Regions from separate parts of the Lysinibacillus sp. FSL P2-0066 genome, predicted to be linked through region 2. Evidence: predicted binding sites of a transcription regulator. Region 2 holds the regulator's gene; the other holds the start of a gene.
The links. The regulator NrdR, encoded in region 2, represses ribonucleotide reductase genes. The targets are predictions, from matches to a motif close to AACACNATATATNGTGTT.

Region 1 (3,426 bases), 930 kb from region 2:
ACTATGTAGTATTTATGTCATAGCTAGCATCTAACCTTTAGAAGGAAGATGCTTTTTTTATGAACGATAGGAGTGAACTAGATGACATCACATTCAATATTATTTTATGAAAATCAAGTAAAGCAACAAATCATGAACAACCTTTCTAGTGAGCACAGTATTTCCCTACAAACTTATATCAAAAAATTAATACAAAAAAATCCTGAAGATTACAAAAGTATTAATTATGCCTATTTAAATATAAAACGCGAATTAGTCGGTACAGTATAATGCTGATAGATGATAAAATTGTAGAGGATAGTATTGATATTGATCAAGACACTCTATTTAGAAATTTGGATCATTTTGAGATAGAGAGATGCTTTGTATTAGAATATTTAGAAATGCTTTTAAGATGGAATAAACAAACACACGCTATATCTGAAGAGAAACTTCAAAAGCTTTGGATGAAACTGATAAGAAAATATAAATTTTCTCTTGATGAATGGGAAAGAAATGCTGGGAATAGGAATATTCATTCTTACCTTGTGAAAGAACAAGGACATGGTTTACAAAGATTAATTCGTTTTTACAGGGAACGGCATGGAGTGAAATGGTTAGAAAATGCCTTTGATTATGGGATGACATTGCTATTGAAATTTGGTGAAATGCCAGCATTAGAAATGTTTTTCCTCACAAATTTAATATGTTACAAATGGCAACTAGATTACTTAGAGGATGAAGAAGTGCAACATTACTTTTCTCATTTAGCAAATGGGAAAGTGAAAGAGGTCTATAATAGCTTTAGGGCTTACGATAGAGAACAAAATCTTTTAACTGCTACTAAATTATATAAACTTATATCCAAATATAATCCTCAATTTCATACAAATTCTGCTGCAACGCCGGAATTTTATAAGGAATTGGCCCTGTTTATTGAAAGGAAATAATATATTCGTAGTGTCAATCAGTCTATTTTTCTTCAGAATCTAGACTGTTCTATGTTAGCTATTCAACTAGATTATCATAGTCATTCTACAATTAATTAGATTTGCTGTAGATCGATTTTAATAGAGAATTTCATACATCATTTAAAATAAATAATTTAATTAGGAAGTAGTAATTATTGATAATCTATTTCGTACTACATAATTAAAAATACTGAATAATCCAAAAATAAAGAAGTTTAGAATCTTGATTTACTTTTCATTTGAAGGATGGTACACTTAAAACTATTGAACAACAACTATATATTGTGTTCGTTTTACAAAGGTACTACTATATGTAGTTTAAAAGGGAAGTTCGGTACAATTCCGACGCTGTCCCCGCAACTGTGAAGCTGACGATGATTGCAACCACTGTGCATTTGCATGGGAAGGGAATCAGAGAATGAAGCAAAGCCAGGAGACCTGCCTTTATAAAACAAATTTATCATTTCTTCGGGGATTAAGAGATGGGAACGTCAGTATTTTTGGTATGTTAACGTTTCCATTTAGCCTATCTCTCTAGAGGAGATAGGCTTTTTTATTTTATGAAAAGAGGGATTTCTATGAAACTTTATACGAAAACAATTTGTCCAAAATGCCTATGGGTAAAATCTGAACTACAACGTGCAGGACTTGAAGCTGAAATTGTTAACATTGATCACGATGAACAAGCAAAGCAAACGATTATTAATGCAGGTTTTTTAAGTGTGCCTGTTTTAGAGATGAATGGAACTTTTATAGGAGATGTTCAGGAAATTGTTTCTCAAATTGAGTTGATTGCCCTATGATCGTATTCGCTAGTCGTACTGGCAATGTGCGCAATGTGGTATCCAAATTAAAGGCAGAATGTATCGAGCTCTCCGAGGAATTGCGATTGAACAAGCCATATCTTTTAATTACCTACACAGATGGTTTAGGTGACATTCCAGCAAAGGTACAACGTTTTTTAGAAAAAAACAGGGATTTTTGTAAAGGAGTAGTTGCCAGTGGGAATAGTAACTTCGGTCATCATGTATTTGGCGCTGCTGGTGAGAAAATCGCTGCTACGTATCATGTACCCCTAGTAAGGAAATTAGATTTACGAGGTAATCAAACGGATTACGAAGCAATACAAACGTTTTATGAAACGAGGGTAATGGGATGAAAACCTATTTAAAGCTTAATAATGACGTACTGAATCGTTATAGTACAACTGGGTTACTTGAGTTAGAAAAGGACCGCGAAGCTACGCGCCGCTACTTTTTAGAGTATGTTAACGTACGTTTGCGTTATTTTATAGATATTGAGGAAAAAATCCGCTATTTAGTTGATGAGGGCTACTATGAGAAAGCATTTATCGACATGTACGAGATGGAATTTATAAAGAAGTTGTACAAAAAAGCCTATGATTATAATTTCCGCTTTCCATCCTTTATGAGCGCAAGTAAATTTTATGATAGCTATGCTATGAAAAGTCGTGATGGGGAAGAGATCTTAGAAAAATATGAGGATCGTATAGTCATTATCGCTTTGTATTTGGCTCAAGGAAATACAGCTCTAGCAGAACGCTCTGTCGAAGCGATGATGGAAGCTTATCAGCCAGCAACACCAACTGCTTTAAATAGTGGCAAGAAAGCACGTGGTGAATTAGTTAGCTGCTTTAAATTATCAATGGATGACTCCATGAATAGTATTGCCGAAAATATTGGCTATTGTTTAGAGCTATCACGCCTTGGTGGTGGGGTTGGGGTCAACCTAACAGATTTACGCCCTTTAGGTGATCCAATTAAAGAGATATTAAATCGTGCAAGTGGTGTCATCCCAGTAGCAAAACTGTTAGAAAATTCTTTCAGTTATTCGAATCAGCTAGGGCAACGAAATGGCTCAGGTGTTGTCTATCTAAATATTTTCCATGCAGACATAGAAAATTTCATTTCATCAAAAAAACCAAATGCGGATGATAAAATTCGTCTTGCTACACTTTCAACAGGAATTATTATACCAAGTATTTTCTTCGAACTGATGAAACGTGATAAGGATATTGTTTTGTTTAGCCCATACGATATTTTTAAAGAATATGGCAAACGGATGTCTGAGATTTCCATTTCAGACATGTACTACGAGCTACTTGATAACCCTAAAATTCGTAAAATTAAACGTTTAAATGCACGTAAGCTTTACACAGAGGTGAAAAAAGCACAATTTGAATCAGGCTATCCGTTTGAAATCTTTGATGATAATGTCAATAAGGTACATCCTTTAAAAAATATTGGACGTGTCAAAATGTCCAATTTATGTACAGAAATCTTACAAGTACAAGAGACAAGTATCATTACGGACCAGGATCAACCAAACGACTATGGATTAGATGTATCGTGTAACTTAGGTTCCATCGATATCCATGCAGCAAGTAAAGTGAAGGATTTCGGCGCATTAGTCGATACAGCGATGCACCTATTAACAAATGTATCGCAAATGACAC
Region 2 (3,426 bases):
AGCGCACATAGTCCATTTCAATAGAATTCCGAACAACCCTTAATGTCGGGATGAATCCTTTTAAATAGTTTGTACAATGTTCGGTATTATCACACCCACAGCACTCAGTAGATTGACTAATAAACTCATGCAGTTTAGGTAAATTTCGCTCAACATTGTCATAGTTTAATTCATCTGCATGCTGCGCTAAAAATTCCTGCACATGCGGGTGCTCTAAAATTTCACGTCGCATGGCTTCATAGCGTTCTTGGAACGAGGGTACATTAATTGCTCGCTTTAGTGGTCCATTTATAGGTTCGATTACTGCTCACCTTCTTTACTATTCGCTTTTTCCTAGCATCTCTAATATTTTTTGTCGCTCTTTTTCAAAATCTATAGTACTAGAGGTAGATTCCTCTTGATTGTCATTTCGTTTATAGAACCATTCAGGCACTTTTTCTTCACGTTGATATCTTGAACGTCCTTTAGTCTGTTGACTCGTTTTATTGGACGTTTGCGGCTTGTTTTTCCAAGCTGTATATTTATCATGCTCTTGACGTGCAAGTTCCATTGCTTCCTTAGCGGTCTGGACATTTTTTCGTACCCAATGATCAGCAATCGTTTCCACATATTTTTTAGGGAGCTTCATATCTGTTGTTAGCATAACGTATTCTAACAATGCATTAACCACTCCAATTGGCATGCCATGTTGAACGATTAAATTTTCTGCAAGTTGGACTGAGGTTTGTAATGGTTCTTTACCATTATTTATATCTCTTAAAACTTGGACAGGTGCCGTTGTTTCTAAATAGTGTTGAAGTTCCTGATCCTTGGTTTTTTGTCCCGCTTCTGCTACTGGTAGAGGATCGGTGACACGGGCAAGTTTTGGCGGCTCCTTGGATACGGTTAATTTATAAAAATCAGCAGCAGCCTTTCGTAAACGTTCCTGAGAAATTCCTAAATCATCATCTAAAGCAAGTATGACTACTTTTTGCATATCAAGGGCTGTTAAATGATATAAAAATGCCAACTTGGCTATAGCTTCACGCACTTCAAATGTCAACAAATTGGAAGGTACCAATTGCTCAGACAAACCTGCTTGCAATAAATCAAAATCGAATTGCTCCAAATAAAAAGGATATACTTTTTGTTGTTTATCCTTATGACTCGTATCCACTTGTAAATCTGATGGGATATTGGCATGAACAGGCTTATAGACATCAATAAAAGCACGAGATACATCCTTAAACGCCGAGTCCTTTACAGGTGACATAAAGCGCTGACGTAAGTTGCGATAAGCCTGCTCTCCAATTTTACTAAACAAAAACATCGACAGCAGCGGGTCTTTCATAAAGCTATCTGCATCTAATGGGCGCTGTAGCTCATATAAAAAACTCCGCTCACCAGCATTTTCTTTTTTCCATGTACGCAGCAAACCAATAGCTTCTAAAGCAATACGAGCCTCAAACACTTTACCAATTGGTAGCCCTAGCACATTCATTAAATAATAATGTGTCATTTGCTGCTTTGGCATTTGCTCTGCTTCTGCCCATAATGTTAAATAGAGGCTAACTGGCTCTGATCCCGTTAATGGTTGATAAAATAATGTAACTAATTGACGCTCTTGTGTAGAAAATGCATGAGGTAGACGAATGTCGAAAGGATCGCCAGGCTGCAATTCCTTATATAAATGAATCAACGTCATTCATCCTCTCTGTTTGCTATGATTTCTTCTCCGTTTGACGTTGAATAATGTCCTTTATTTCTTCAATAAAGACATTGATATCTTTAAACTGACGGTAGACCGACGCAAAACGCACATAGGCAACCTCATCAATTTTGGCTAAGCGGTCCATGACCATTTCGCCAACATCTTCTGAGCGTACTTCCGAATTTCCAATACGACGAAGATCTTTTTCAATGGACAAAACAAGTTCCTCCAGCACATCAAGTGCCACTGGACGTTTTTCACAAGCACGAATAAGCCCACGAAGTACCTTCTCACGGCTAAACTCTTCTCGTGAACCTTCCTTTTTCACAACGACTAATGGTGTCTCTTCAATTTTTTCAAACGTTGTAAAACGGAAGCCACATGACTCACATTCACGACGTCTACGAATTTCTTTATTATCATCTACTGGCCTCGAATCCACAACACGCGTTCCGTTAAATTGGCAAGATGGACATCTCATATAATTACTCTCCTGGTTTACAACAATTTAATATATCTATTATAACAAATTTCCTACATGTAAGAAAAGTGCATTCACGTTTGTGGCCTCATGATAAATCTAAAGCACCTGAAGTACAAGAAAAGTTTCTGTAAAAAAAGAGCACATTGAAACCTTTTCGATTTCAATGTGCTATCTATAGAAATTATTACGCGTTTACCGTTTCTAAAGCATTTGCCACTTTTTTCACAAGGTCAACAACGCGTGCAGAGTAGCCCCACTCGTTATCATACCAAGCAAGTACTTTTACTTTGCGGTTGCCTAACACCATTGTAGAAAGTCCATCAACTGTTGAAGAATAAGTTGTTGTATTGTAATCAGAAGATACTAATGGCTCAACAGAGAAATTAAGGATACCCTTCATTGGACCTTCTGTTGCCGCTTTTACAAATGCTGCATTAACTGCATCAACTGTTACATCTGTATTTAAATCTACTACAAGGTCAACTAAAGATACGTTTGGTGTTGGAACACGAAGTGCCATACCATGAATTTTACCTTCTAATTCAGGTAACACTAATTTTAATGCTTTCGCTGCACCTGTAGATGTTGGGATAATGGATTGGGCGCATCCACGTGCACGACGTAGATCTTTATGCGGATTGTCTAAGTTCTTTTGGTCATTTGTATAAGCGTGAACTGTTGTCATTAAACCATTCTCAATACCAAACGTGTCATTCAATACTTTTGCTACTGGCGCTAAGCAGTTTGTTGTACAAGAAGCATTTGAAATAACATCATGTTTCGCAATATCCAATTTGTCATCATTTACACCTAAAACAATTGTGACATCCTCGTTTTTACCTGGTGCTGTTAAAATTACTTTTTTCGCGCCAGCTGCTAAGTGCATCGCTGCTTTATCACGCTCATTAAATTTTCCTGTAGCTTCAATAACGATATCTACACCCATTGTAGACCAAGGTAATTTTAAAGGATCACGTTCACTAATAATTTGAACTCGTTTACCATTTACAACTAAAGCATCGCCTGCTGGTTCTACCGTACCTTCAAATGTTCCGTGATTTGTGTCATACTTAATCAAATGTGCTAACGTTTCTGCAGGATAGCTAGCGTTAATTGCAACGATGTTTAAATCTTGTTGTACGATAGCCTGGCGGAAAACCATACGTCCGATACGCCCGAAACCATTAATAGCAATTGATACTGTCATTTATAATATCCTCCTGTGAGTACATACTCAGATTAATTAATTATA

Region 1: MKZ14_RS11280 (glutaredoxin) is a predicted target of NrdR. The motif match lies at 1,254-1,271, and genes of this name have one in related genera.

What each region holds. Positions count from the first base shown of each region.
Region 1 is NZ_CP150202.1:2,279,458-2,282,883, forward strand. Features, by position in the region: gene MKZ14_RS11270 (hypothetical protein) at 82-270, shown strand; gene MKZ14_RS11275 (hypothetical protein) at 270-929, shown strand; cobalamin riboswitch at 1,233-1,411, shown strand; gene MKZ14_RS11280 (glutaredoxin) at 1,529-1,753, shown strand; gene nrdI (class Ib ribonucleoside-diphosphate reductase assembly flavoprotein NrdI) at 1,750-2,109, shown strand; gene nrdE (class 1b ribonucleoside-diphosphate reductase subunit alpha) at 2,106-3,426, shown strand, end outside.
Region 2 is NZ_CP150202.1:3,206,696-3,210,121, forward strand. Features, by position in the region: gene dnaI (primosomal protein DnaI) at 1-292, opposite strand, end outside; gene MKZ14_RS16020 (DnaD domain protein) at 320-1,684, opposite strand; gene nrdR (transcriptional regulator NrdR) at 1,701-2,171, opposite strand; gene MKZ14_RS16030 (glyceraldehyde-3-phosphate dehydrogenase) at 2,359-3,381, opposite strand.